Regions from separate parts of the Solibacillus sp. FSL W8-0372 genome, predicted to be linked through region 2. Evidence: a T-box and tRNA genes for the amino acid it is inferred to sense, from the RefSeq annotation. Region 2 holds a T-box; the other holds one or more tRNA genes.
What was found. A T-box is a leader RNA that pairs with one kind of tRNA and senses whether it is charged. The one in region 2 lies ahead of trpS (tryptophan--tRNA ligase), so its partner is inferred to be a tRNA-Trp.
Positions count from the first base shown of each region.

Region 1 (15,686 bases), 1.3 Mb from region 2:
AAATGAAAATGTAACGGGTATAGTGGAGATTACTGGAGGAAGTACGGAGCAACAAATTGATGCTATCTATTTATCACTTTATACAAATTTCATACGTGAAATCGATGACAAAAAAATTAATGATCAAGCAATACTTTCCCAGTTCCAACTAAATGAGCCGTTTATAATTCAAGCGAATGAAAAACATGAAATCCCCTTCTCATTTCCTTTACCTTCTGTAGTTCCAATTACTATAGGTAAATCCCGAGTGTGGATTCAAACTGGATTAGACATTAAAAATGCGGTGGATCCGAAAGATAAAGACTTTATTGATATTCAGCCATCACCTCTGGCAAATAGCGTGTTAACAGCAATTCAAAACATGGGATTCCGATTACGTAAAGTAGACAATGAGCAAGCGCCATCTTATTTACGTCGCCAAACACCAATTGTGCAGGAATTTGAATTTACCCCTACTAATCAAACGTATCGCCGGTATCTAGATGAGCTGGAATTGGTCTTTTTAGGTCATTCACAAAACTCAGTCGAAATCCTACTTCAGGTTGACCGACGTGCGCGCGGGCTTGGCGGATTTTTATCAGAAGCTTTCGATATGGATGAAAGCTTCATTCGCCTTACCCTATTCGAAAATGATAATTTGTCAGCAAAACTTTCACACGCGATAGAAGCTAAAATGAAATAATAAAAGGCAAGAAGCAAATTGATCTGCTTCTTGCCATTTTTATTTTAACCCTGGATAGTTTTGTTGTCTTAAAGCTTCATAAATAACAATTGCCGCTGTGTTTGATAAATTCAGTGAGCGAATATGGTCACTTTGCGGAATGCGCAGGCACATATCGGCACGTTCCTTTGCAAACTCTTTCGGTAAACCGGTCGTTTCTCTTCCAAACATAAAGTAGATGTCCCGTGACGTATCACTAAAATCATGTGTTGTAAAAGGCTCATCACTATAAGTCTCAATTAAATATAAATCTCCATTCTTACTGTACTCAATAAATTCTTCTAAAGAATCATGATACACAACATTCACATGCTCCCAATAATCCAATCCTGCACGCTTTAACATTTTATCGTCTGTAGAAAATCCCAGTGGTCGAATTAAATGTAATGATGTATTTGTTCCAGCACATGTACGTGCAATATTTCCTGTATTTGCCGGTATTTCCGGTTGGTATAACACAATATGGTTTGGCACTTCAAAATCCTTCTCTCTTATTGATTTAACAATGTTAGTCCTTTTTCTATTTCAGCCAGCACTTCTTCATCTTGCTCTAGTTTTTTTGCAGCCAATAAAATTCCCTCGGCTTCATTTGTTCCTATTTTTCCAATTGTCCATGCGGCCGTCCCTCTTAATACCGGGCGTTCGTCTTTTTGCAGCACCTGAACTAAATCAGGCATTGCCGATTCTTCTTTAAAGTGAGCCAATGCTAATATGGCATTGCGCTGAATTGGCTTTTTACCGCGCCATGAACCCGAAACATGACTAAATTTAGATTTAAATTCTTTATTGGAGATTGATAAAAGAGGCTGAAGTAAAGGCTTTGCAATTTCAGGATCCGGCTTGAATTCTTCATGAATCCAATTTAGTTTTCCTTTATTTTTCGGACATACTGTTTGGCATGTATCACAGCCGTACAATCGATTCCCTATTTTACTACGAAATTCATCAGGCAAAAACCCTTTTGTTTGTGTTAAAAAGGCAATACATCGCTGTGAGTTCAGCTGACCCGGTGCTACAATTGCACCCGTTGGACAGACGTCAATGCATAAATTACAGTTTCCACATTCATCCTCTATCGGTGTATCAGGAGCAAAAGGTATATTTGTCATAATTTCACCTAAATATACGTAAGAACCAAACTCAGGTGTAATAATAGAACAGTTTTTCCCGCTCCACCCGATTCCAGCACGCTCTGCTATAGCACGATCAACGAGCTCCCCTGTATCGACCATCGATTTCACTTTTACATTCGGTACTCTTTCTTGTAGCCATGCTTCAATAAGCTGCAGACGTTCCCGCACTGCTGTATGATAATCGACTCCCCAGGAAGCACGACAAAAGATCCCTCGGCGTTCTCCCTTTTTTCCTTGTGGAGCATCCTGCATTCGAGAAGGGTATGCTATAGCAATTGCAATAATACTTTCGGCATCATCCAATAATTTTAACGGCTCTGTACGAAGCTCAATATCCGATTCTTCAAATCCCGACTGATAGCCTAATTGTTGCTGTCGTCGTAAACGGTTTTTTAATTCATGAAACGGAGCAGCGGTTGTAAATCCGATTTTATCTACCCCAATAGAACTTGCGTATTGAATTAATTCTTCTTGAAGTTGAGATACTTTCATTTCCCTTGCTCCTTTCAAATGATACAATGAATACAAGTTATTTTATATTACATAATTATCCAATATTATAATTGAAGTAGGTGCTTTAATTGAATATCTCTATTAATGACTCACTCTTTACAGTGAATGAACAATTTAAAATTGGCCTTATCCATTATAGCAAAATTATCGTAGAGGAATCTCCTCAAATGATTAAAGGTCGCACGCAACTATATCAGGAAAATTTATTTTTAGAATTACAGGAAAAACCTGTGACTGAGCGAACTGGAATTAGAGAATGGCGCCAACTTTGGAAATCTTATGGTGCCGATCCAAATCGTTATCGACACTCTGCCGAAAGCTTAATGCGACGTATCGCTAAACAGCAATATTTAACACCGTTTCATACAGCGGTAGATTTGAATAATTTCTTTTCATTGCAATTTGAGATTCCAGTCGGTATCTATGATTTGGATGGTATTCAAGGAAATGTTGAAATACAAGTTGGCAATGCATCAACAGGCTATGAAGGAATAAATGGTCGTTACAACACATTGGAAAATATCATTTATTTAAAAGATACGTTCGGTCCATTCGGTAGCCCCTATGTTGATTCAAAGCGAACTGCTGTAACTGAAGTAACTACTAATGCATTGCAAATCCTTTATTTACGTCCATCGATCAGTGAACAGGAAGCACAAAAGTTATTAAACAGTGCCGGAAAAATGTTTACACAAGTAAGCGGTGGCGAATTTGAGGCGCATGTTCTTTCAACTGAGAATAAAAAAATTCATTTTTAAGGAGCTGATAGTGTGAGCATTAATCTAGCGGAGGCAGTAAAACTAAAGAGCGTTATTACGAAGAAAATTCAAGAACGTACATTTGCTGTGAATCAACTAACACATGTGATCATTGAAAAAGGTGAACAACCAAAAAGACCCGATTACACACTTGAAATGCTAGAAGCTGAATTAAAACAATTACGGTATGACTCTCGTAAGCTGGATTCACTCATTTACCGTGCAAATATTGAAAATGTAATTGTATTTAAAGACGAGGAAATGCCCATTGTAGAAGCGATCGAACTTGCTAGCCAGTTACGGGCAGAAGCTGCCTTATGTAAAAGCTTAGGTTCTGAAGAAAAAGAAGCATTCTACCACAATTCTGGTGAAGCCATCCTGTACCGTGTAGCACTGTATGATCCGATGACATACCGCACTCGCGCTAACGAGCTGGAAAAGGAAGCACATCGCCTTTCCAATTTAATTAATGCTAAAAACTATCAAGTCGAAATCGAATTTGATGATAGCAACTACTTCTAATCCTAGAGCGGTGAGACTCCAATCTAGGTAATAACGAGCGATTTTTGCTTAGGCAAACTTAGAGAAACCAATCAACTTTTACCTGTTACAACGTTACCTTTCACTAATGACCAACTATTGTAAAAGATAACTACAAACTAAATTGTGTATTTCCGTCGCTCGTTATTAAAAGACACCTGCTCACTTATTTAGTGAAAAGGTGTCTTTGTTATTTATTTCCTAGTATTATTCTACACCCGGTAATATCCGTAATGTTTTATCATCCGCATCTAAAATAGCTTCTACTCCTAGTGGTATCGCAATATTCGGTTCGCAATGACCAAATTTAAATCCTGCTACTGCTGGTTTGTTTAAAGGCTTTATATACCCTTCTATAACGTTTAATACATCATCATAGTTATATTTACTGCTAAGCATATTAAAATCGCCTATTACAAAGCCTGCAGCAAGCTCAAGCTTTCTAGAAAGACGTAATTGATTTAATGATAAATCAATTTGCTCAATCGATTCACCGATATCCTCAATTAAAACAATTTTATTCCGAACATCAATTTCAAATTTTGTTCCAAGTGTACTAACAAGACGATTCAGATTACCACCTGTTAATTCACCACGTACAACACCGGATACGAGTGTACGAAGTGGCGAAATACTTTCTGTATACTGGATTTCAATCGGTTGGAATAATTGCTGGAACATTTTTTTTGATAATGGGTCTAGCTCCCCTTCCGGACCCGATAACATAGGCCCATGGAAGGTAACGACATTTGAAAACTCATTCACTTGTGTATGTAAAGTGGTGATGTCTGAATAGCCCCAAATGATTTTCGGATTGTCCTCGATTAATGGATAACTTATTTTATCTATAATTCTAGATATACCGTAGCCACCTTTTACTAAAAAGACTGCTTTCACTTCTGGATCACGAATCATTTGGTGAAAATCTTCTAATCGTTCCTCGTCTGTACCTGCTAAATAGCCGTCATACGATTGAATTGTATTGCCTAGCTTATATTTCAAACCAAGCTCGTCCAATATTGCTAATTTGTCCCCTAAAGATTCTATATTAAGCGGGCTGCTTAAATTTACTAATCCTACAGTATCGCCATGCTGTAATCTTGCTGGTCGTATTTTCATGTAAATGACCTCCTTTTGCTTCTGTCGCTATTGTATCATAGCGTTTTATGTAAAGCGCATTGCAATTTCCCCCAGGTTATCCCTATAATAGATAAAATTATTTTTCCATTATTAAGGAGATGCTACTTAATGAAATTTCCACCACAGCTACTTCTCATTTTAGCTACTTTATTATGGGGTGGTAACTTTGTAATTGGTCGCGCTGTTACCGGAGAAATTCCTCCTATTACCCTGGCATTTTTACGCTGGATTGTTGCCTTTGCCGTATTTTTCCCCATTGCTTACAAACGGACAAAAAAGGAATGGAGTGTACTGAAGCAAAATTGGGTTGCCGTCATTACGTTAGCTTTGACAGGAGTCGCTGCATTCAATACGCTCGTTTATATCGGTTTATATTATACAACATCCATCAATGCATCTTTAATGAATTCTTCCACACCGATAATTATATACATATTAAGCTTTCTCTTCTTAAAAGAACGTTTAACTAAGTATCAGTTAATAGGTACAATAATTTCTCTAGCTGGAGTGTCTTTTATTATTTCCGGAGGCTCATTACAAAGCTTACTTGCCTTTTCATTTAATAAAGGAGATTTAATTGTACTAGTTGCAGTGTGTTGTTGGAGTATTTATTCATTGCTTATTAAGAAGTGCGCTAGCAGGCTCCCTGGCTATTCTACATTTTTAGTAACAATTGCTATAGGTGCATTAATGCTGCTCCCATTTGCGGTATATGAACTACTCACTACATCCCAAACTATTGTATGGAGCACTACTACTATTGGAGCTATTTTTTATGTTGGGGTATTTGCATCGATTGTGGCATTTCTAAGCTGGAATACAGGCGTTGTAGCTTTAGGTGCCAACAAGGCAGGAATTTACTTAAACTTTATCCCTTTGTTTGCTAGCATCTTTGCAGTAATCTTTTTAAATGAAAAGCTGCTACTTACACAATTAATCGGCGGGGTTGCCATAATTGTCGGGGTATTTATCTCATCTATAAAAAAGTAAATTAAAAGGAGTGCATCATCAGCACTCCTTTTAATTATTCTACTCCTGTATAAATAACAGTTACGTCTGGATGATAGTTTAATACACTTGCTGGGAAGTCTTCTGTCACTTCACCACTACGAAGACGATCAAATGCTTCTTGCTTCGCTGCGCCTGCAATTAGTAAGACAATCTTTTTTGATTTCATAATTGTTTTAATACCCATAGTAATTGCATGTGTCGGTACATCATTGATTGAGTCAAAGTAAATTTTATTCGCTTCACGTGTCGACTCAGCTAGTTTTATAACATTAGTCCCTAAATCGAATGGTGTTCCTGGCTCATTAAAGCCAATATGTCCATTAACACCAATACCTAAGAGCTGAATATCAATATTCCCTGCTTCTTCAATCATTGCATCATAATCCATTGCTGCTTTTTCAATATTTGCTGCATTACCTGTTGGTAAGTAAATATTTTCCTGCTTCATATCAATATGATTAAATAAGTTGTGGTCCATATAGTAATGGTAACTTGCCTCATTTGATGGATTAATACCAATATATTCGTCCAAGTTAAAAGACTTAGCCTGAGCAAAGGAAATATTCCCTTCCTTATATATTGATACAAGTTCTTTATAAAACCCTTCAGGTGTACTTCCAGTTGCCATCCCAAAAACAGTTTTACTATTTTCCTTTAACTGTTCTACAAAAATACTTGCAGCAATTTTACTCATTTCATCATAATCTGTCGCTTCAACCCATTTTAAATTTGTTACAGCATTCATTCATTTCCCTACTCCCTATGCTTATATAATTCAAATAAAGTAAAGTTCATTTTTAGTTCCTTACATCAATACGTTAATTTTATAGCATAAATTTTTAATATGCTATATAAAACAGTTCACATTTTCTTTTAAAAAATACGATTTAACTTTAATTGTACCCATATAATTTATTAATATGTTAGGAATGAATTTCAAGCCGGAAAAAGGGTAGGACATTATAAACTAGTACTTTTTTGCATAATAAACCATATTTAAAAATACGACTGAAATATATAATGCAATGAATAGTGATAACACTTGAAAGGCTGAAACATTTAGAGGAGACAATGGGTTAAAAATCAACATTAATATAATGGCAAATATCACTCCCCAAAAATAACTAATGTATGTTGCACGTTCTCGAATCTTTTGAGCACGTTCATCCTTTGCTGCAAAGTGAGGTTCTAAATAAGCCAAACTAAACGCCATAATCGAAAGGGCAATCACCATTAATGCATCAGGAAACTTCCCTGAAAACATATGAGATCCATTAATGAAAATACCTATTAAAAGCATAAAGATACCGATAAACAAAAAGAATGACCTGTTTCCAGTAATCATTATTGATTATCCTCCTCATAAATAAATATATCCTCAATGTGACAGTTAAACTGACGGGCTAACTTAAATGCCAATGTAATGGAAGGGTTATAACGTCCCTTTTCCAAAGAAATAATGGTTTGCCTAGAAACTTTTAAATTTTCAGCTAAGCCATCCTGTGATAAACCATACCGTGTACGTAAATCCTTAATATTATTTTTCATTTTTACCTACCTAACGTAAAGTATATTTTACGTAAAGCTGACTTTACATTCATTATATATAAGAAGTAAATAATTGTAAATATAATACGAGAAAACGTTTTGTTTTCTTCGATGTTTGTAAGCCAACTGTTGTAGTACTGTAATTCCTTCTCAACTAAAAATAAACTATAGTAAACGAAAACACCCTCAAAGCCTGTAATCAAGACTTTGAGGGTGTTTTAATAGTTCTAACTTGAACTCAATGATACCGATAGCCGGGGTCGAACCGGCACTCCAGAAGGAACCGGATTTTGAGTCCGGCGCGTCTGCCAATTCCGCCATATCGGCAAAATAAAAAAGGGTAAAAAAAAACCGGAATTACCGATTAATTAAATATGGAGGCGGCAACCGGATTTGAACCGGTGATAAAGGTGTTGCAGACCTGTGCCTTACCACTTGGCTATGCCGCCATATTGGAGCGGAAGACGAGGTTCGAACTCGCGACCCCCACCTTGGCAAGGTGGTGTTCTACCACTGAACTACTTCCGCAAAAAAAAAATGGCTGGGGAACCTGGATTCGAACCAGGGCATGACGGAATCAAAATCCGTTGCCTTACCGCTTGGCTATACCCCAAAGCTTTTAATATAATGGGGCGACTGATGGGAATCGAACCCACGAATGCCTGAACCACAATCAGGTGCGTTAACCACTTCGCCACAACCGCCACTATATTATAATTTTAACTCTTAAACCTAAATAAAAATGGGGCGACTGATGGGAATCGAACCCACGAATGCCTGAACCACAATCAGGTGCGTTAACCACTTCGCCACAACCGCCACTATGTTATTTTTAAGTTTTTGAATTAATTGGCAGGGGCAGTAGGAATCGAACCCACACTGACGGTTTTGGAGACCGTAGTTCTACCTTTAAACTATGCCCCTATTAAAAGGATGGTGGAGGGGGACGGATTCGAACCGCCGAACCCTAAGGAGCGGATTTACAGTCCGCCGCGTTTAGCCACTTCGCTACCCCTCCAGGTAATGGTGCCGGCGAAAGGAGTCGAACCCTCGACCTACTGATTACAAGTCAGTTGCTCTACCAACTGAGCTACACCGGCAAAAATATGGTGGGTTTGGACGGAATCGAACCGCCGACACTTAGAGCTTCAATCTAATGCTCTACCAACTGAGCTACAAACCCATATTATATGTAGTATTTTAAAAATGGCGGTCCCGACCGGGATCGAACCGGCGATCTCCTGCGTGACAGGCAGGCATGTTAACCGCTACACCACGGGACCATTTGGTTGCGGGGACAGGACTTGAACCTGTGACCTTCGGGTTATGAGCCCGACGAGCTACCACTGCTCCACCCCGCGACAATACTATATGATTTAATTTGAATGGTGGAGGATGACGGGCTCGAACCGCCGACCCCCTGCTTGTAAGGCAGGTGCTCTCCCAGCTGAGCTAATCCTCCATGCTGGATATTGATGAAATGAATGGTGACCCGTACGGGATTCGAACCCGTGTTACCGCCGTGAAAGGGCGGTGTCTTAACCACTTGACCAACGGGCCATTTTAATAAATGGCTGGCGGAGAGTAAGGGATTTGAACCCTTGATGCAGGGTTACCCGCATACACGATTTCCAATCGTGCTCCTTCGGCCACTCGGACAACTCTCCAAGAGTTAATGGCTCCGAAGGCAGGACTCGAACCTGCGACCTGCCGGTTAACAGCCGGATGCTCTACCAACTGAGCTACTTCGGAATATTTCTATACAGCCTAGCGACGTCCTACTCTCACAGGGGGAAGCCCCCAACTACCATCGGCGCTAAAGAGCTTAACTTCCGTGTTCGGTATGGGAACGGGTGTGACCTCTTTGCCATCATCACTAGACTATTTTTTCAGAAAGACCTTATTTATTATACCACACTTTCCTTATTTGGCAAGTGTTTTTTATAATAAATTCATTCTTTCAAAACTGGATAAACGTTTCATTGAATTGTGCAATAAAATGTGGTTAAGTCCTCGACCGATTAGTATTCGTCAGCTACATGCGTCACCGCACTTCCACCTCGAACCTATCTACCTGATCGTCTTTCAGGGGTCTTACTTACTTGCGTAATGGGAAATCTCATCTTGAGGGGGGCTTCATGCTTAGATGCTTTCAGCACTTATCCCGTCCACACATAGCTACCCAGCGATGCCTTTGGCAAGACAACTGGTACACCAGCGGTGTGTCCATCCCGGTCCTCTCGTACTAAGGACAGCTCCTCTCAAATTTCCTACGCCCACGACGGATAGGGACCGAACTGTCTCACGACGTTCTGAACCCAGCTCGCGTACCGCTTTAATGGGCGAACAGCCCAACCCTTGGGACCGACTACAGCCCCAGGATGCGATGAGCCGACATCGAGGTGCCAAACCTCCCCGTCGATGTGGACTCTTGGGGGAGATAAGCCTGTTATCCCCGGGGTAGCTTTTATCCGTTGAGCGATGGCCCTTCCATGCGGAACCACCGGATCACTAAGCCCGTCTTTCGACCCTGCTCGACTTGTAGGTCTCGCAGTCAAGCTCCCTTATGCCTTTACACTCTTCGAATGATTTCCAACCATTCTGAGGGAACCTTTGGGCGCCTCCGTTACTCTTTAGGAGGCGACCGCCCCAGTCAAACTGTCCGCCTGACACTGTCTCCTACCCCGCTAAGGGGCATGGGTTAGAAGTTCAATACAACCAGGGTAGTATCCCACCGACGCCTCCTCCGAAGCTGGCGCTCCGGGATCTCTGGCTCCTACCTATCCTGTACAAGTTGTACCAAAATTCAATATCAGGCTACAGTAAAGCTCCACGGGGTCTTTCCGTCCTGTCGCGGGTAACCTGCATCTTCACAGGTACTATAATTTCACCGAGTCTCTCGTTGAGACAGTGCCCAGATCGTTACGCCTTTCGTGCGGGTCGGAACTTACCCGACAAGGAATTTCGCTACCTTAGGACCGTTATAGTTACGGCCGCCGTTTACTGGGGCTTCAATTCACAGCTTCGCTTGCGCTAACCGCTCCTCTTAACCTTCCAGCACCGGGCAGGCGTCAGCCCCTATACGTCACCTTACGGTTTTGCAGAGACCTGTGTTTTTGCTAAACAGTCGCCTGGGCCTATTCACTGCGGCTTCTCTAGGCTATGCACCCAAAGAAGCACCCCTTCTCCCGAAGTTACGGGGTCATTTTGCCGAGTTCCTTAACGAGAGTTCTCTCGCACACCTTAGGATTCTCTCCTCGACTACCTGTGTCGGTTTGCGGTACGGGCACCTCTCACCTCGATAGAGGCTTTTCTTGGCAGTGTGAAATCAGGAACTTCGCTCTAAAGAGCTCGTCATCACAGCTCAACGTTATAGTATGCGGATTTGCCTACATACACGCCTTACTGCTTGAACACGCGCAACCAACGGCGTGCTTACCCTATCCTACTGCGTCCCCCCATTTCTCAAACGGTGAGGAGGTGGTACAGGAATATCAACCTGTTGTCCATCGCCTACGCCTATCGGCCTCGGCTTAGGTCCCGACTAACCCTGAGCGGACGAGCCTTCCTCAGGAAACCTTAGTCATACGGTGCATGGGATTCTCACCCATGTTTCGCTACTCATACCGGCATTCTCACTTCTAATCGCTCCACCAGTCCTTCCGGTCTGACTTCAACGCTATTAGAACGCTCTCCTACCACGCATACTCAAAGTATGCATCCACAGCTTCGGTGAATCGTTTAGCCCCGATACATTTTCGGCGCAGCGTCACTCGACCAGTGAGCTATTACGCACTCTTTAAATGATGGCTGCTTCTAAGCCAACATCCTGGTTGTCTAAGCAACGCCACATCCTTTTCCACTTAACGATTACTTGGGGACCTTAGCTGGTGGTCTGGGCTGTTTCCCTCTTGACTACGGATCTTATCACTCGCAGTCTGACTCCCGTGTATAAATATCCGGCATTCGGAGTTTGTCTGAATTCGGTAAAGCGAGATGCCCCCCTAGTCCAAACAGTGCTCTACCTCCGGTATTCTCAATCACGAGGCTAGCCCTAAAGCTATTTCGGAGAGAACCAGCTATCTCCAGGTTCGATTGGAATTTCTCCGCTACCCACACCTCATCCCCGCACTTTTCAACGTGCGTGGGTTCGGGCCTCCAGTGAGTGTTACCTCACCTTCACCCTGGACATGGGTAGATCACCTGGTTTCGGGTCTACGACCACGTACTAATTCGCCCTATTCAGACTCGCTTTCGCTGCGGCTCCGTCTTCTCAACTTAACCTCGCACGTAATCGTAACTCGCCGGTTCATTCTACAAAAGGCACGCTATCACCCATTAACGGGCTCTAACTACTTGTAGGCACACGGTTTCAGGATCTATTTCACTCCCCTTCCGGGGTGCTTTTCACCTTTCCCTCACGGTACTGGTTCACTATCGGTCACTAGGTAGTATTTAGCCTTGGGAGATGGTCCTCCCGGATTCCGACGGAATTTCACGTGTTCCGCCGTACTCAGGATACACTCTGGAGGGAATGAACTTTTGACTACAGGGCTTTTACCTTGTTTCGCGGACCTTTCCAAGTCGCTTCGTCTAACTCATTCTTTTGTAACTCCGTATAGAGTGTCCTACAACCCCAAAGAGCAAGCTCTTTGGTTTGGGCTCTTCCCGTTTCGCTCGCCGCTACTCAGGGAATCGAATTTTCTTTCTGTTCCTGCAGGTACTTAGATGTTTCAGTTCCCTGCGTCTGTCCTCATCACGCTATGTATTCACGTGTAGATACTATCCGATTAAAGATAGTGGGTTCCCCCATTCGGAAATCCCCGGATCAAAGCTTACTTACAGCTCCCCGAGGCATATCGGTGTTAGTGCCGTCCTTCATCGACTCCTAGTGCCAAGGCATCCACCGTGCGCCCTTATTAACTTAACCAAAAGTTAACACTTAGATAAAATCTAAGATTTAAGTTTACACGTCAATTGCTTGACTTGTTACATTTCTATAAAATAGAAATTTGTTTTATTGCTTTCAATGTCGTTTTATCCAGTTTTCAAAGAACGAAATGCGGTTCAATCATACGAGATGAATTAAACCAACAAGGTTTTGAAGTATCTCATTCAATTAAGAATGAACCTTCAAAACTGAACAGCAAACGTTAATGTTTCATTCCCCAAGGGAATGATTCCGAAATAATCCTTAGAAAGGAGGTGATCCAGCCGCACCTTCCGATACGGCTACCTTGTTACGACTTCACCCCAATCATCTATCCCACCTTCGGCGGCTGGCTCCATAAAGGTTACCTCACCGACTTCGGGTGTTACAAACTCTCGTGGTGTGACGGGCGGTGTGTACAAGGCCCGGGAACGTATTCACCGCGGCATGCTGATCCGCGATTACTAGCGATTCCGGCTTCATGTAGGCGAGTTGCAGCCTACAATCCGAACTGAGAACGATTTTATCGGATTAGCTCCCCCTCGCGGGTTGGCAACCGTTTGTATCGTCCATTGTAGCACGTGTGTAGCCCAGGTCATAAGGGGCATGATGATTTGACGTCATCCCCACCTTCCTCCGGTTTATCACCGGCAGTCTCCTTAGAGTGCCCAACTAAATGATGGCAACTAAGAATAAGGGTTGCGCTCGTTGCGGGACTTAACCCAACATCTCACGACACGAGCTGACGACAACCATGCACCACCTGTCACCGTTGCCCCCGAAGGGGAAACTATGTCTCCATAGTGGTCACCGGGATGTCAAGACCTGGTAAGGTTCTTCGCGTTGCTTCGAATTAAACCACATGCTCCACCGCTTGTGCGGGCCCCCGTCAATTCCTTTGAGTTTCAGTCTTGCGACCGTACTCCCCAGGCGGAGTGCTTAATGCGTTAGCTGCAGCACTGAGGGGCGGAAACCCCCCAACACTTAGCACTCATCGTTTACGGCGTGGACTACCAGGGTATCTAATCCTGTTTGCTCCCCACGCTTTCGCGCCTCAGTGTCAGTTACAGACCAGACAGTCGCCTTCGCCACTGGTGTTCCTCCAAATCTCTACGCATTTCACCGCTACACTTGGAATTCCACTATCCTCTTCTGCACTCAAGTTCCCCAGTTTCCAATGACCCTCCCCGGTTGAGCCGGGGGCTTTCACATCAGACTTAAGGAACCACCTGCGCGCGCTTTACGCCCAATAATTCCGGACAACGCTTGCCACCTACGTATTACCGCGGCTGCTGGCACGTAGTTAGCCGTGGCTTTCTAACAAGGTACCGTCAAGGTAGCGCCAGTTACTACGCTACTTGTTCTTCCCTTGCAACAGAGTTTTACGAACCGAAATCCTTCTTCACTCACGCGGCGTTGCTCCATCAGACTTTCGTCCATTGTGGAAGATTCCCTACTGCTGCCTCCCGTAGGAGTCTGGGCCGTGTCTCAGTCCCAGTGTGGCCGATCACCCTCTCAGGTCGGCTACGCATCGTTGCCTTGGTGAGCCGTTACCTCACCAACTAGCTAATGCGCCGCGGGTCCATCTTATAGTGACAGCCGAAACCGTCTTTCAACTTTCAAACATGTGTTTAAAAGTATTATTCGGTATTAGCCCCGGTTTCCCGGAGTTATCCCAATCTATAAGGTAGGTTACCCACGTGTTACTCACCCGTCCGCCGCTAAATCAGAGAGAAGCAAGCTTCTCTCATCATCCGCTCGACTTGCATGTATTAGGCACGCCGCCAGCGTTCGTCCTGAGCCAGGATCAAACTCTCCATAAAAGTAGTTTGAAAGCTCATTTGCTTTGCTAGCGATTCAACTTAATTAAAAGTTGAAATCTATTGTTTGCTTCATTTAAGAAGCTTGTTTCATTAACGTTGCTTGTTCAGTTTTCAAGGTTCATTTTTTTGCTATGTCGTTTTAGCGACTTCTCTAATTTAACATTTCTTCTTTTCTTTGTCAACAACTTTTTCAAAAAGTTGTTTGAGCATTTCAAGAGTTATTTAGTTTTTCGAGTACGTCTTAGCGACATTTAATATATTACAATATTAGTTACACATACGTCAATACTTTTTTTAAAAAAAGTTTCAGAGCGTTATTTAACGCTCTGATTAATATACTATAAACCGTATTCACTTTCAATAAGTTGTCGGTCTACATAATAATTGCGGTGAAATATCGCTTCGTTTTTTGCAACTACTGGTTCTACTTGAACTAACTCTTTCTCGATTAAATATTCAACAAAGACTTCTAAATCTACAGAGTAGTAACTTAATTCAGGGTGATCATGTAATTCCTGTATTGTCCAATATGGTTGAGCAAGCATTGTTTCTAAAATATGCTGCGCCCCATCAGTCGTTCTTGAATTAATCAAAAACTCTCCCGCTAAAAATAAAAGCTCTAGACGCTTTTCCAAACTTTCATTACTCATAATCAATTCTTCATATAACTTATAAATTGCTGGGTCATTTCTTTTCACTTGAGCCCATACAGTTACTTCTGGATAATGACCACTATCAATAATCGATAATCTGCCTAAATGATGCAATGAAGCAACTACATGATTATAAGCATCTAAATAGTGACCATCCTCAAATAATTCTTTTCCTTCTTGATAACGGCGGATTAACTTAGCAAACTGAATTCCTGTTTTTAACTTACGTCCAACAAAAGGAAACTCCTGTAGTTCCGAACGTAACTTAAATAAGAACTCATTTCGATCGAACATAATTTTACCGTGGAACAGCCAATCGACTAAACGCTTATTCGAACCAATAAAGATCCATTTACGCAGACGCTCTTCCGTTAAAATATGCATCACCATTTTCGCATCACCATACATATAGTGTTTTGAATAAATAGGTGTGTCACTATCTTTTACAATAATTAATAGAACCGAATCAAATGTATCGGTCATATTTTCAGCGCCTTCACGCTTATTAATTAAAATAACCCCCAACGTCTCCGGCTGACTTGCGCGTTCCTGATAAATTGGTCTTAAAATATGTTCCATTGTTATCCCCCTATAAAATTTTGCTACTATTTATATTTGTTTCTAAGTTATTGTAATCGCTATAAGTCAAATTCACTAGTGTTATCTCATTGAACATTTATTCTAATAGAAATCCGTTATTAATTATAACTAGAATAATAGAATTGTTTCGACAGTAAGTTTGGAAATACCTTTAAATTCATATAATTAGGATATCACCAAAATCTTTCAAATCTACTAATCTAAATCCAATTTATGTTATAGTATATTTTAGATTAGGAGGCAATTGTAATGAAAAAGTATAATAGTAAAATTAATAAAATACGATCATTTGCATTATCCCTTATTTTCATCGGTT
Region 1 is NZ_CP150204.1:3,352,130-3,367,815, forward strand. Features, by position in the region: gene MKY13_RS17165 (sporulation protein) at 1-682, shown strand, start outside; gene trmL (tRNA (uridine(34)/cytosine(34)/5-carboxymethylaminomethyluridine(34)-2'-O)-methyltransferase TrmL) at 722-1,195, opposite strand; gene queG (tRNA epoxyqueuosine(34) reductase QueG) at 1,213-2,346, opposite strand; gene MKY13_RS17180 (phenylalanine--tRNA ligase beta subunit-related protein) at 2,436-3,125, shown strand; gene MKY13_RS17185 (hypothetical protein) at 3,138-3,647, shown strand; gene MKY13_RS17190 (LD-carboxypeptidase) at 3,873-4,784, opposite strand; gene MKY13_RS17195 (DMT family transporter) at 4,914-5,795, shown strand; gene nagB (glucosamine-6-phosphate deaminase) at 5,830-6,561, opposite strand; gene MKY13_RS17205 (hypothetical protein) at 6,784-7,161, opposite strand; gene MKY13_RS17210 (helix-turn-helix transcriptional regulator) at 7,161-7,364, opposite strand; tRNA gene MKY13_RS17215 (tRNA-Leu) at 7,610-7,691, opposite strand; tRNA gene MKY13_RS17220 (tRNA-Cys) at 7,740-7,813, opposite strand; tRNA gene MKY13_RS17225 (tRNA-Gly) at 7,818-7,892, opposite strand; tRNA gene MKY13_RS17230 (tRNA-Gln) at 7,903-7,977, opposite strand; tRNA gene MKY13_RS17235 (tRNA-His) at 7,993-8,068, opposite strand; tRNA gene MKY13_RS17240 (tRNA-His) at 8,108-8,183, opposite strand; tRNA gene MKY13_RS17245 (tRNA-Trp) at 8,215-8,288, opposite strand; tRNA gene MKY13_RS17250 (tRNA-Tyr) at 8,299-8,382, opposite strand; tRNA gene MKY13_RS17255 (tRNA-Thr) at 8,389-8,464, opposite strand; tRNA gene MKY13_RS17260 (tRNA-Phe) at 8,472-8,547, opposite strand; tRNA gene MKY13_RS17265 (tRNA-Asp) at 8,572-8,647, opposite strand; tRNA gene MKY13_RS17270 (tRNA-Met) at 8,651-8,725, opposite strand; tRNA gene MKY13_RS17275 (tRNA-Val) at 8,751-8,826, opposite strand; tRNA gene MKY13_RS17280 (tRNA-Glu) at 8,850-8,924, opposite strand; tRNA gene MKY13_RS17285 (tRNA-Ser) at 8,940-9,031, opposite strand; tRNA gene MKY13_RS17290 (tRNA-Asn) at 9,041-9,116, opposite strand; rRNA gene rrf (5S ribosomal RNA) at 9,130-9,245, opposite strand; rRNA gene MKY13_RS17300 (23S ribosomal RNA) at 9,366-12,294, opposite strand; rRNA gene MKY13_RS17305 (16S ribosomal RNA) at 12,563-14,117, opposite strand; gene MKY13_RS17310 (nucleotidyltransferase-like protein) at 14,456-15,349, opposite strand; gene MKY13_RS17315 (YgzB family protein) at 15,620-15,686, shown strand, end outside.
Region 1: it encodes a tRNA-Trp, which carries the amino acid that the T-box ahead of trpS (tryptophan--tRNA ligase) is inferred to sense. The anticodon was not compared.

Region 2 (15,686 bases):
CGTGAAGAAGTAACGGAAGATGAAATTGCAAAAATTATATCCCGCTGGACAGGTATTCCGGTAACGAAGCTTGTCGAAGGGGAACGTGAAAAGTTATTGCGATTAAAAGACACATTACATGACCGTGTTGTTGGACAAGATGATGCAGTCACATATGTAGCAGAGGCAGTATGGCGTGCCCGATCCGGTATTAAGGATCCTAATAAGCCAATTGGAAGCTTCCTGTTCCTAGGGCCAACAGGTGTCGGTAAAACAGAATTGGCAAAAGCATTAGCAGAACAATTATTTGATTCGGAAGACCATTTTATCCGCATCGATATGAGTGAGTATATGGAGAAGCATTCTGTATCCCGACTTGTCGGAGCACCACCTGGTTATGTCGGTTATGAGGAAGGCGGACAGCTAACAGAGGCCGTACGCCGTAATCCGTATTCAGTAGTTCTATTAGATGAAATTGAAAAGGCACATCCAGATGTAGCAAATATTTTACTGCAATTGTTGGATGATGGTCGAATTACCGATAGCCAGGGCAGAGTAGTAAACTTTACGAATACGGTTGTTATTTTAACGTCTAATATTGGGTCACAATTTTTACTGGAGGCGTCTGATGATTCCGAGAAGCTTGTACAGGCGGCTTTACGTCAGCACTTTAAGCCGGAGTTATTAAATCGAATGGACGATATTATTATTTTCCATGCATTGTCGGAAGAACACTTCCATGCAATTGCCTGGAAATATGTAAAGCAGCTCCAGGAAAGAGTTGCGGAACAGGAAATTACGTTACATGTACGTAAGGAAGTAGTGGATTGGATTGTAGAACATGGCATTGATCCTCAATATGGTGCACGTCCATTAAAACGCTTCGTTCAGCGCCACTTGGAAACAATTGTTGCGCGAGAACTATTAAAAGGAGTAGTAACAGCGGGTGGTGTGCTGGAAATTATGCTGGAAAATGATGAACTGGTGATTTCTCAGAAGTAGAATGTCCAAATAATCTGCTATACGAAATAAAATTAAATGACAAGGGGCTGTCCAGTATAATACCGGACAGCCCCTTGTCATCTATTAATGTTGCTCTGCTTCCATGTCTGGAGTTGATTCGTTTGGAATGATTGCAGCGATAATAAGTACTAATACGCTGAATACTAATGATACGATTACGCCATTCATGAAATTAAAGTTTACACCTAATACAGAACTTACTACATAGTTAGTCATTGTTACTAAAAGGAATGACCAAAAGAAAGTAATAATATATTGCATCAATTTCACCTCATTGAACTTATTTATATCGTTATTTTGAAATTACATCTTCAATATCATACCACAAGCCTTCATGAAAATAAAAGGGGGAATACAACTTTTCGCCAAGATGTCATAAAGTGATTATTCCGTACCGTAAAAACATCGCTATTGTCTTTTCTATAAATTTTAATTGTTTTCGAAATACTTATACTTTATAATTAGTACCAGATACTAATATTTAGTGATTATTTTATGTTATTCAGCAAAAGGATTGGGTTGGATATGTTTGAAAACAAGGGGGATAATATATGAATGCTGGTATAGTTGGCATGGGTAAGTATATTCCGAAAAAGGCTTTGACAAATTCGGAAATTGAACAATTTTTAGATACATCGGATGAATGGATTCGTTCACGGACAGGTATTGGAAATCGATATATCGCAGAGAATGAAGAAACATCAGATTTAGCCTATAAAGCGGCACAACAAGCTATTCAAAACGCCGGTATTACAGCAGATGAAGTAGGATTAATCATTGTCGCAACGGTTACTCAAGATCAAAACTTTCCAAGTGTAGCCTGCCAAATACAAGAACGTCTTGGGATATCGGGTTGCGGTGCAATGGACATTTCTGCTGCATGTTCAGGCTTTATTTACGGGACGGCGATAGCAAAACAATTTATTGAGAGTAATAGTTATGAATATATATTAGTAGTAGGTGTTGAAAAATTATCGAAAATAACCGATTGGAAAGATCGGAACACAGCTGTCTTATTTGGTGATGGTGCAAGTGCAGCTGTAATTGGTAAAGTTTCAGAAGGGCGCGGCATATTGGCATATGAACTTGGGGCGGATGGAACGGGTGGCAAACATTTATATTTAAACCCAGAAAACCACATTTCGATGAATGGTCGTGAAGTATTTAAGTTTGCAGTTCGTCAAATGGGGGAGTCCGCAGTCAGTGTACTGGAGAAGGCTGGATTAACGAAGGAAGATGTAGATTACCTAGTACCGCACCAGGCGAATATCCGCATTATGGAGGCTGCTAGGGAGCGTCTAGGACTACCGGAAGAAAAAATGTCGAAAACGATTCAGAAATACGGTAATACATCGGCTGCATCAATCGGTATCTCGATTGTCGACGATTTGGCTGAGGGGAAAATAAAGGACGATGATATCGTTGTATTAGTTGGTTTTGGTGGAGGGCTTACTTGGGGGGCACTCGCATTAAAATGGGGAAAATAAAGAAAGAGAAGGGTGTTAAATGATGGAGAAAAGAAGAGTTGTTGTAACAGGAATCGGCGCAGTAACGCCAGTAGGAAACAATGCAGAGCAATCATGGGACAATGTAGTAGCAGGAAAATCAGGAATCGGACCATTAACGCGTGTAGATACGACTAAATTTCCGGTGTCTGTTGCAGCGGAGGTAAAAGATTTTAATATAGAAGATTACATTGAGAAAAAAGAAGCACGAAAAATGGATCGCTTTACTCATTACGCACTAGCTGCTTCAATGATGGCTGCAAAAGATGCTAATCTTACGATTACAGAAGAAATGGCACCTCGTGTTGGCGTATGGATTGGCTCGGGAATTGGTGGAATGGAAACACATGAACAGCAATTTTTGACATTCCAAGAGCGCGGTGTTCGCCGAGTAAGTCCGTTCTTCGTACCAATGATGATTCCTGATATGGCTTCAGGCCAAGTATCGATTTATTTGGGAGCAAAAGGAGTTAATTCATGTTCTGTTACAGCCTGTGCTTCAGGGACAAATTCAATCGGAGACGCTTTCAAAGTAATTGAACGCGGGGATGCGGATGTAATGATTACAGGAGGAACGGAAGCACCAATCGTTACAATGGCGGTTGCCGGTTTTTGTGCAAACACTGCATTATCTTTAAACCCAGACACTGCGACAGCATCACGTCCATTTGATAAAAATCGCGATGGCTTCGTTATTGGCGAAGGGGCAGGTATATTAATTCTGGAAGAATATGAACATGCAAAAGCGCGTGGCGCGAAAATTTATGGAGAAGTAGTTGGCTACGGTTCGACAGGAGATGCCCATCATATTACAGCTCCCGCTCCAAATGGCGAAGGGGCTGCGCGAGCAATGAAAATGGCGTTAGATGATGCGAATGTCTCACCAGAGCAAGTAGGATACATTAATGCACACGGTACGAGTACACCGTACAACGATTTATTTGAAACACAAGCAGTAAAAACGGTATTTGGCGATCATGCATACAAGTTGGCAATGAGTTCGACAAAAAGTATGACTGGTCACTTATTAGGAGCAGCAGGTGGTATTGAAGCGATTTTCACAGTACTTGCTCTAAAAGAAGGAATTTTACCTCCGACGATGAATTTAAATGACCCTGATCCAGAATGTGACTTGGACTATGTTGCCAATGCAGCACGAAAAGCTGATGTGGAATATGGACTGAGCAATTCATTAGGATTCGGCGGGCATAACGCTTGTTTATTGTTTAAAAAATACACAGAGCAATAGAAAATATAAAAAACGAACGGACCAATTCTATCGTCCGTTCGTTTTTCGTATAGTTGTACAAAGGATGGTGTTTTGACACGCTTCGTACTATTTCTATTTTTTTATGGGCTTTGTGTAATGTCGATTAGTAATATGATTTTATACTTAAACTATCGGACATTGGGCTATTCATGGCATGCAGTAATGCTGTACATCCTTCATGGTGCAGAACTGTATTTGCTTCTAATAGCGGTAATCGGAATGGTTAGCGTCGTTTACGGCCTAATCCCATCGCGTTCTCCATTTTCTTAAGCGTTTTGGCTGCGATAGCATCCGCTTTAGCAGCTCCTTCATCTAAAATAAGATCTAGTTCCGGAGAATCGATTAATGCATAATAGCGCTCTTGTATAGGTGCAATATGGTCGATAACAGCTTGTGCCACACCTGCTTTAAAATCGCCGTAGCCTTTGCCTTCGTATTTTTCTTCTAAATCCTTAATTGAAACTCCTGATAAGGCAGATTCAATAATAAGCAAATTGGATACGCCTGGCTTATTTTCAACGTCAAATTTCACAATTCCCTCAGAATCCGTTACAGCAGATTTGATTTTCTTTTCAATCTCTTTAGGTGTATCCAAAAGACGAATTGTTGCTTTCGTATTTGTATCCGATTTTGACATTTTTTTCGTCGGCTCCTGCAATGATTTGATACGGGCGCCTTCTTTTGGTAATTGAATATCAGGAATCGTTAAAACATCATTGTAACGCTTATTAAAACGTTCCGCTAAATCGCGAGTCAGCTCGATATGTTGCTTTTGATCTTCCCCTACTGGCACGATGTCCGTATTGTAAAGAAGAATATCGGCAGCCATTAACGGCGGGTATGTTAAAAGTGCGGCAGAAACGGATTCTTTTCCAGTTGATTTATCTTTGAACTGTGTCATACGCTCTAATTCACCGATTGAAGCGACACATTGCAGCATCCATCCTGCCTGTGCGTGCGCAGGTACTTCAGATTGAATAAATAAAATGGATTTTTCAGGATCAATACCACATGCAATGTACATCGCTGCCAATGATCGAATATTTTTGCGCAATTCCAATCGATCTTGTGGAATGGTAATAGCATGTTGGTCGACGATGCAATAAATAGCATTATTGTCATCCTGTAAAGCAGGGAATTGTTTAATTGCACCGATGTAGTTTCCTAAAGTGATTGTTCCTGTTGGCTGTACGCCTGAAAAGATGGTTTTCATTGGGGGATTCCTCCTTAAAATGGGTAAATAAGATTTTCTCCAAAATTACTTGAAGTAATTTTTAGACAAAAAAACATCATGCGTCCTCTATTAAGTAAATAATAGAAGGGACGAATGATGTTAAAATCCGCGGTACCACCCAGCTTGCCTCAATTGGCCACTCTTCTTCGTAACGTGAAGGGAACGAGCTTAACTAATGGAACCTATATTTAAGTTCGTTCATCAAGCTAACTCGGAAGTCCATTCCATTTAATGAATGATCTGTTTGCACCAACCACAGATTCTCTAGGCATTCGCTTTAAATGTACTACTCTTCGTCATCGTTTTTTCATAATCTTGAAAGTGATTATATCGTAAATATTGAAAAGAAAGCAATTGTTTTATTTGAAAGAAATAGGAATAAAAATGCATTGTAGTGGAAATAGTAGTAAAATAACAAGCTGATTATTTGAAACAACAAATCTACGCTCAGTTTAGTTCTCAATTAAATTTGAATAAATGAGAAAAAACATTCTGTCTTTTAAGTTTAAATCTATTAGCATAAGGGTACAAAAATGTTGTAGCACAAAAATAAAGAAAGTGCGCTTAATAGAGAAAAACATGTAATAAAAATTATTACGGTAGTTGAATTATTTGTTGACAATGTGTATTCAAACATGGCGTATTCATGTATAATAAGAACAGAATCTTAAATTAAATTAATTCTAAACTAAGTATTATATATTTACGCTTCCATATGAAATGAAGCTGCATATATCAGTTAAATTGAAATCAATTAGAGAGGAGTGAGACAATGTTAGTAACATTATTTACTTCACCAAGTTGTACTTCATGTCGAAAAGCAAAAGCATGGTTAGAGGAACATGATATCCCATATACAGAGCGCAATATTTTTTCGGAGCCACTTACAATTAGTGAGATTAAGGAAATTTTACGAATGACAGAAGATGGTACCGATGAAATTATTTCAACGCGATCGAAAATTTTCCAAAAATTGAATGTAGATGTTGAAACATTGCCATTGCAAAGATTATACGAGTTAATACAGGAATATCCAGGTCTTTTACGCCGACCGATTATATTGGACGAAAAACGTCTACAAGTCGGCTATAACGAAGATGAAATCCGTCGATTCCTACCTCGTAAAGTACGTGCTTACCAGCTTCAGGAAGCGCAACGCATGGTTAACTAAATAAAAGACACTCATGATGCTACGGTTGCCTAGGGTGCAATTGTGGCATCTTTTTTTTATTTCAGATCATATTAATAAGGAATTCTTTAATACTTGATTTAAACTGATGGGTACAATACAATTTCAATTATTCAAATAATTTATGCTGAATAATGTTTTTTCTTTTCATTTTTATCCAATCCATCATACAATAGAGTTATAGATACTTCCCATTTTTTTAAGTATCTTAGTTCCGATGCAATAGAACGCCTTATTGTATGCATTTTGGAATATAAGTGACGTTCTATACAATGACTGTGAAGGGAGTTGAGGTCTAATGGACATCGAACGCATTAATGAAAATACGTTAAAACTATTTATTACGTATAGTGATATCGAAGACCGTGGTTATACGCGTGAAGAAATTTGGTACAATCGCGCTAAGGGAGAAGAGCTCTTTTGGGATATCATTGGCGAAGTAAATACAGATGATTATTTCGACTTAGATGGTCCGATTTGGATTCATATTAATGCTTCTGATAGTGGGTTAGAAGTCGTTGTAACTCGTGCATCTGTAGGGAATGATTCCGAAACTTCATCGATGGTTGGTACTTTTGAAGACGACCTTCATATAGCAGATCAATTAAACGAAATGGAAGAATCGATTTTCAATGCAATTGGTAAGGCAGCCAAAGATGAAGAGCAGACGCTTGAAAATGCACGATTCCGATTTAAAGATATTGATGAGCTAGTGCCTCTTGCAAAACGCGCAGCCCCGTTGGGAGTTAAATCTGCGCTGTATAAATGGGAGGACTACTACTATTTATATGTAGAGTTAGAAAGTCTGGAAATTCAAGAAGCGAAAAATGTCGTTGCAATATGCACTGAATATTTATCCGCTTCCAAAGTTACGAGACACCGCTTAGACGAATACGCGGAGACAATTATTCCAGAGGACTGCTTTGAAACAATCATCACATATTTTGAATAATCAAGTTGTTAAAGCCACCTGATTCTGGGTGGCTTTTTTTGTCTATATAATTGGACTTGTTTGCAGGCATAACCTAATGAAAATGTCACTTTCCCACTAGTTACTTATTATAAGTTGAAAGCTGTTCTTCATTTGCTTACGATAGATAAAAAGGAGTGGAAGGCATTGTTGGTCGCAATGACAGAAAATCAACAGCTATTTCATTTAACGTCAAAGCTTTCGGAGCGGGAGCTGCAACAATTAAAGCAACGGCGGCAGTTTTATTGTCCCCAGTGCAGAGAGGAGCTTTTGCTGAAAGCTGGACAGATTAAAATTCCTCACTTTGCACATTATAAAAAAAGTAATTGCGATTCATTATTTTCGGAACGGGAATCAACCGCCCATTTATTAGGCAAGCAGCAGCTATTTCAACATTTTACAAAGCTCAAGCTGCAACCAATGCTTGAACCCTATTTGCCGCTCCTCCGTCAACGACCCGATATTTTCATTTCTAAAATGGACAGGCAATATGCCATCGAATTTCAATGCAGCCCGATCTCGCAGGATCTTTTTCTACAGCGGACAAAAGGGTATTTAAAGGCAAATATTACACCAATATGGCTATTGCATACACCGGAAAAATTTCAAGCATCAGGAATGTTGAAAATTTCAATTAATCATTTCAATGCTCAATTTATCCAACAGTATAACAATCAATATTTTCTCCTCACCTATGATGTAAAAAGCAAAAACTTTTACTATTTGAGTAATTTAATTCATATCAATAAAATGCAGTACTTTGCATTTGTTAAAATACTTCCGTTACATCAACAGCGATTTCCATTCCTCATTCCCGATAAAATCCCGAAGGAAATATTTCGTCAGTTCCTTATTAGCTTCAGAGAATACCGCGACCAATATTTGCGGCCTCGTATATTGCTGAGTAAAAAAGGGGTTAATGATCGATTTTTACGTGCTTTATATGAATTGCGGTTAACGACCACTAATTTACCGATTTTTTTAGGGATTCCAGTAATGAATACAAATGCTTTTGACAGCTTTTGTTTAGAATGGCAAGTACAATTGTTTTATTTTATGAAATGTCACAGTCTTACTCCAAAAACGATGAACCAAAAGGCTATTCCGTATTTTTTTGAATGGAGTGGCATGGAACAAACTAGCGAGAGGAATGCGGCTGTTGTACAGTATTTAAAAATATTAAGGGAGCTTAATATTGGGCAAGTACATGAAAGTATGAGCTTAAATAAACTTTTTGAAGCTCTATACGACGAATGGGTTGCAATTGAGTAATGAAATTGATTAAATAGACTTATAATTTCGAATTTCGGAATATTAGGAGGCAAATGAATGGCTAAGCAAATTTTAACACGTGAAGAAGTACCGGAGCATTTAACTTGGGATTTAACAACAATTTTCGAGTCAGATGAGGCTTGGGAAGCAGAACTGAAAGAAGTAGACCAATTATCAAAGCAAGCTTCGGATTTTAAAGGGAAAGTAGCAGACAGTGCTGAAAGCTTATACAATACATTGCAATTTAGTGATGCATTATATGAGCGTCTGCACAAATTATATGTGTATTCTCATTTAAAGCATGACCAAGACACGACGAACAGCAAATATCAGGATTTGGACGGTCGCGTTCGTTCTGTTATTACAAATGTCGGAGCTGCATGGTCATTTATTACCCCTGAAATTTTAGCATTGGATGAAGCAACCCTAAACAGCTATGTGGAAAGCTATGAACCGCTTGCTTTATACAAACAGAGCCTGAAGGAAATTAACTTAGGCCGTCCGCACGTATTATCTGCAGAAAAAGAAGAGCTGTTAGCGCAAATGTCGGAAGTGGCTTCTTCAGCGAGCAAAACATTTAGTGCATTAAACAATGCCGATATCGAATTCCCTAAAATTATTAGAGAAGATGGGGAAGAAGTACAAATTACACACGGCAATTACATTACTATGCTGGAAAGTGACAATCGTGAAGTACGAGAATCAGCTTTCAAAGCAGTATACAAAACATATGGTCAATATAAAAATACATTTGCAACAACTTTAGCAGGGAATGTGAAGGCACATAATGCCAATGCAAAAATCCGTAATTACGATTCGGCACGTCATGCAGCATTGAGCAATAACTTTATTCCTGAAAAAGTATATGATCAGCTTATTTCAACAATCCATGATTATTTACCAGCACTACATCGCTATGTGGAACTGCGTAAACAAGTGTTAGGCGTGGATGAGCTGCATATGTACGATCTATTTACACCGCTTGTAAAAGAAGTGAAAATGGAAGTAACATATGATGAAGCTATGAAAACAATGGTTGAAAGCTTTGCGCCTTTAGGTAAGGAATATCAGGAGATTGTTCAAAAAGGTTTGGATAGTCGTTGGGTTGACGTTTTAGAAAACAAAGGGAAGCGCAGTGGTGCCTATTCATCAGGTACATTCGGTACAAACCCATATGTTTTAATGAATTGGCAAAATAACGTGAACAATTTATACACATTGGCACATGAATTTGGCCACTCAATGCATAGCTACTATTCACGTCAAAACCAACCGTATCAATATTCTGATTACTCAATTTTCGTTGCCGAAGTTGCTTCGACATGCAATGAAGAACTTCTATTTGATCATTTAATGAAAACTTTAGATGATGAAAAGAAAAAAATATATTTATTAAATCAATGGCTAGATGGTTTCCGCGGCACAGTGTTCCGTCAGACGATGTTTGCTGAATTTGAGCATATGATTCATGAGCTTGATGCAAAAGGCGAATCGATTACAGCTGAGAAGCTAACATCAATCTACTATGATTTGAACAAACAATATTTTGGTGATGCGATGACTGTTGATGAAGAAATTGGCCTTGAGTGGGCACGTATTCCTCATTTCTATTACAACTATTACGTATACCAATATGCAACAGGTCAATCTGCGGCAACAGCCTTATCAAAACAAATATTGGAAGAGGGAGAACCAGCTGTAGAGCGCTATATTAACAACTTCCTAAAAGCAGGTTGCTCAGACTTCCCGATTGAAGTATTGAAAGCAGCAGGTGTAGATATGGAGTCACCAGAACCAATCGCGCTTGCGTGTAAGGTGTTTGAAGAAAAGTTAGATGAGTTAGAAAAGTTATTATTAAATAATTAATTGTTTGTGAAAACGCATCTGTTTCAGGTGCGTTTTTTGCTTTTGAAAACGGATTTTCTGTCCAATCAGCATTTTAACAGTCGAAAACTTCTTTCGAATAAATACGTGTAAAAGCGCTATATATCAATGATTTACTCGTTTTTAACATACTTGGAATCAATGATTAATTTGTAAGTATGGAAACGCTTACTATATGGCGAATTTGTGAAATTATAAAAGAATTATTGCAAGAAATATTATTCCGTGATAGAGTAATATTTGTGAAATAAATCACATAACAAACATACACCCCTTTGTTTGAACGTGAACATTTCTCCCATCCCCTTTGTGAAAAAGAGGCGTCCTATCTCTCGAGGATAGAGGCGCCTCTTTTGTTTTATTTATACTTCTCCTTAAATCCATGCAAAATTCTACATAACTATTTTCCTGCCTTTATTAGCGTTTCCCGGAAATTATACTTAATTATTTTATAGGACAAAAAAACCAGCTCGCTTAAGGCGTCGCTGGTTAAAATAAATATATAAGGGCAATTAAATAATAGTGTAATGATAAAGAATGTGCTATTTTGCACGCCAAAGTGTTATTTCATCAGTCATAATACGTTCTACTTTTTGTTGAAGCATCCGTTTTTTTAATTCACGTTCGGCAAGCTGTTCATTAATTGAATAAATTTCTGCAACTTCCGCAGTCGTCAAAATGCTGAAATGATCGAATAAATCATCTAATGTAGGGACGGGTTGGCGAGTTAATTCTTCACCAAGTAATTCTGCTAAAATATGTTCATAGACTTCGTAATTGTATGAACCACTTACTTTTAATCCTTCATCTTCAATGCATTCGTTGAAAAATACAATACTTGGTACTTCATCAACTTCCATTTCCCGCGTTAAGTATAAGTCACATTGAAATGCACGGGCAGCTTCTTTGGAACCGAAGTCAGATACGAATTCCTCCATATCCAAGTTAACTTGCTGTGCAATTTCTATTAATGTTGCATGAGAATTAATATTTCGAGTATTAAGAACCGCTATTTCCTGTACTTTGTTTAAATAGCGGAAACCAGCTCGCTTACCTTGAAGTTCAGCGGCTTTAATTGCGATTGAAGGTAGTGCAGGATGTGTAATATCCAATTCCGCTCCGGAAACACAGCCTTTCATACGGCTAGTAATGCTGTTTAAAGCAGAGAGTTCCGTACTAAGGACATATCGACATGTAAAGTAATGACCGTATTCTACTTGAAGCTTACGCAAAGTCATTTGCATAAGTAATGCTTTTTCACAAAGGGGGTCAATAAAAATATAAAGCTCAATTGGTTTATTACATGTGGACGGTGCAACAGGTTGCTGTAAAAGTTGGACATTATTCACTCAAATCCCTCCTCATCATTTGGGGCGTTAACCATATGGTGAGCAGTCATTACGAGACGCTTATAGTAAACTTCGCGGAATTTACCGTCTAAGCCAACCTCGTCCATCGCTTCTGCCATACATTCTAGCCATGCCTGGGCACGATCGGGTGTAATTTTAAAATGCATATGTCGGGCACGCATCATTGGATGACCGTGTTCTTCACTGAAGAGATTAGGCCCCCCTAGATACTGCGTTTGGAATTGTATTTGTTTACGAATTGTTTCTGTTAAATCATCTGGAAAAATAGGAATTAATAATGGATGCTTCGCCACTCGAGAGTAGAACGCGTTAATTAATTCAGAAAGCTTTTCAGCGCCGAGTTCCTCATAAGGAATCGTATAATTTCGATTCATTAGTTATACTCCTTTGTGTCTTTCTTAGCCCATTAATGAAATAGGATGACGTTTCCGTAATATAAATTTCATTTAGGCGTTACATTCATTCTAGCAACGGAATGATGTTTTAACAAATAAAGTGCCCTGCAAAAAATTTGAAGGGCTCTTTACATCCATATAAAATATGCTAGAAATGCATATATATAGTAGGTTTAATTGTTTATTAAAAAATTTTACAGTAGGAACATTTACATGTTAAAAAGTTCAATGCCAACGTCAATTTGCAAATAAATTACATTTTATGGGCTATACGTTTATATAATTCATTACTTTTTTGACATAATTTTGAGTTTCTTGGAAAGGAGGGACTCCTCCATATTTCTTAACATTTCCTGGACCTGCATTATATGCGGCAAGAGCTGTCTCTATATTGTTATCGAACTGATTCAGCATTTGACGTAAATATTTGGCTCCACCCATAATATTCTGTTCAGGATCAAAGCGGTCTTTTACGCCTAGATAGTTTGCAGTAGCCGGCATTAGTTGCATTAAGCCAGATGCCCCAGCACCACTAATAGCGGATGGATTGAAATTTGATTCCTGCTTCATTACAGCGGTAATTAATTTTTCAGGAATATTGTACTTCTTTGCGGCAGCTGCAATTTCTGCTTGATATTTTTCTGCCCCATTAAAGAAATTATTTATATCGTTATTACGCGTATAATCTTTCATATATGATTCAAGATTGGTTGGTGTTACGCTCGTTGCTTGGAGGTAATGGGAACCAGCCAAATCCGTTGAATTATTTGAATTTTCTAATAAAAATGAAGCGATATAATTATTGGTAGTTGAATTTTGTTGTTCTGGATTTGTGAATTGCTTTAAGGTACCTACATCGCCAAGCCCATTAAGGGATTGACCATTTAATATATCGCTCATTAAATCAGAAAATAAAGTCGAGTTCGATGATGGTAATGTACTCGAGCCTGGTTGGTGTGATGTATTGATGTTTTGCATTGCCTGTAGTTCCAACAATGACTTCATTGATGAAATATCCATGACAGCACCTAGCCTTTCTGATTATTCAATGCCGTCATAAATCGCACAATTTTCTTTTGTGCGGGCTGCGGCTCAATTGAATGTTTTGCTAAAAATGAGGAAAAAATTATTTTTCCAATCTTTTCATCATTTGTCTCATATTCTACCTCATAATCGTCGCAGTGCAAATAAAAAGAATGATCGAACACAAGTAAACCTCCCTCGTAAGGTATCTCTACTCGGTCTGTTGTCAATGATCCGTAGCACTGCAACGTGTTCATAGGAATGTCAAAAAGTTCTAATCTTTCATTTACAGTAGGCAATGTAATCCTATTGCCAGCTAGCATTTGATCGGCTTGTTCCCTTGTTATATAGTCGGTTGTTTCTAAATGTTGATGTTCTGATGTTTTTTCTTTTAATGTACACTCAATTGTTTCCCCGAATTCTCGAATTCTAAGTGCACTTTGGAGTTGCTTTAAATGATTGCTAGATGTATCGAAGTAGTGGTTAACTTGACGAATAATCTGGTCGGGCTGGATGGAAAAAGCCTGAAGAAGTTCTTCATATTGTGCTTTTGTTAAAATATTTTTAAATTCTATTTCGATATGCTGGGTCATTGTTTAATCTTCCTTTACTGTTTAGGTTTTTATTTTAAATCAATAAAACGAAACTGCACCAATCGATAGTCCTATGGTAAAATATGAAGTGAAGGCAAGTAGTGGATGGCATAGATTTTTAAAGATTTCATGCCGGTTTGAAAAATTAGAACATACAACATTAAGACGTAATTGAAAAGGAGTTCAATTCATTGAGAAATGTATATATAGTTAGTCAATATCAAGCAGTACATAATGAAATCCATTTTATTTTAAATGAAAAGAAACAACTTAGCCAATTGCAACCTGTAGGACAAGTGATTGTTGATTCGGATAATGAGGCGTTTCTTTATATCATAGAAGAAAACGATGCATATAGTTATATTGGTTTTCCTCAAGCTGTATGGTCGCAATTAGTACAAACGTTAAAGTCAGGGCAACAGCCATATTTAAAAGTAGAAGATGGCTTGGTACCTCTTATACAGTTTGCCGATGAATTAAAAGGATTACTGTACAATATAGTAGGAAACAGTAACTATGGAGACCGCTTTGTAGAAGCTGTAGAAAAGGAATTTGCCGATTTTTTGAAAGAATGATTAGCAATTTTAATGTATTGAAATGAAAAACGTGCCATTTCGTGCTATTTAAGTGTGAAATGTGTTTTTCTTATGCACAAGAAGTATAATTGTTTGAAACAACGTGTTTTGAAATAGTGTGACGTGAAAGTACTATTTCAAGTTGGGGGGCTTTGTAAATGGGGCAGTGGGAAGTATTTTTAAGTCCATATCGACAAGCAGTGGACGAACTGAAAATTAAATTAAAAGGCATGCGATCGCAATTTGGCATCATGAGTGCAAATTCACCAATTGAATTCGTAACAGGCCGTGTTAAACCACTTGCGAGTATATATGATAAATCGTTTGATAAAGGGATACCATTTGAGCCGAATCCGCGTTTAGGCAATGAATTGCAGGATATTGCAGGCGTTCGTATCATGTGCCAGTTTGTTGACGATATTGCTACAGTTACGGAATTGATTCGCCAGCGTAATGATATGAAGGTTATTGAAGAAAAGGATTATATTACACATAGTAAACCGAGTGGCTACCGCTCACATCATATGATTGTAGAATATCCTGTAGAAACGATTCAGGGCCGCATTGTTGTCGTGGCCGAAATTCAAATCCGTACATTGGCAATGAACTTTTGGGCATCTATCGAGCATTCATTAAACTATAAGTATAAGGGAATTTTCCCGGAAGAAATAAAAAATCGATTGCAAAGTGCGGCAGAAGCGGCATTTCGTCTGGATGAGGAAATGTCCTCAATTAAAAGTGAAATTCATGAGGCTCAAGCATATTTTAGTGAAGTAAAAGAAGCAACTAATACAGCTATTCATAAGTCAACTGACAAAGAGGAGCGTGAAAGCTAATGAAGTTTGCAATTCAATCACGCAGAGATGACCAATCAAATGAATTGATGGAGCTCGCAAAATCTTATTTAATCGATTTCGGGTTGAAATTTGATGAGGAAGAGCCAGAAATTGTTCTTTCCATTGGTGGTGATGGGACTTTATTGCATGCATTCCATCGCTATTTGCATCGTTTGGACAAAACAGCTTTTGTTGGTATTCATACAGGGCATTTAGGTTTTTATGCCGATTGGAAGCCTTCCGAGCTGGAAAAGTTAGTATTATCGATTGCTAAAAAGGAATTTAATGTAGTCGAATATCCGCTGTTGGAAGTACAGGTACATCGCCATCATTCGGATTCCAGTACTTATTTGGCTCTGAATGAAGCTACGATAAAATCACCGGACGTTACCCTTGTAATGGATGTTGAGCTAAATGGTGAGCATTTCGAACGGTTCCGTGGCGATGGGTTGTGTATTTCGACACCATCGGGGAGTACCGCATACAATAAAGCTTTAGGTGGAGCAATTATCCACCCAACATTACAAGCTTTCCAACTTACAGAAATGGCATCAATCAACAATCGTGT
Region 2 is NZ_CP150204.1:731,355-747,040, forward strand. Features, by position in the region: gene MKY13_RS03435 (AAA family ATPase) at 1-981, shown strand, start outside; gene MKY13_RS03440 (YjzD family protein) at 1,066-1,263, opposite strand; gene MKY13_RS03445 (beta-ketoacyl-ACP synthase III) at 1,554-2,489, shown strand; gene fabF (beta-ketoacyl-ACP synthase II) at 2,512-3,756, shown strand; gene trpS (tryptophan--tRNA ligase) at 4,001-4,990, opposite strand; T-box leader at 5,094-5,320, opposite strand; gene spxA (transcriptional regulator SpxA) at 5,784-6,182, shown strand; gene mecA (adaptor protein MecA) at 6,499-7,152, shown strand; gene MKY13_RS03470 (competence protein CoiA family protein) at 7,330-8,442, shown strand; gene pepF (oligoendopeptidase F) at 8,500-10,308, shown strand; gene MKY13_RS03480 (DsbA family protein) at 10,869-11,675, opposite strand; gene MKY13_RS03485 (globin) at 11,672-12,070, opposite strand; gene MKY13_RS03490 (lytic transglycosylase domain-containing protein) at 12,359-13,111, opposite strand; gene MKY13_RS03495 (CYTH domain-containing protein) at 13,120-13,707, opposite strand; gene MKY13_RS03500 (hypothetical protein) at 13,899-14,282, shown strand; gene MKY13_RS03505 (GTP pyrophosphokinase family protein) at 14,441-15,118, shown strand; gene MKY13_RS03510 (NAD kinase) at 15,118-15,686, shown strand, end outside.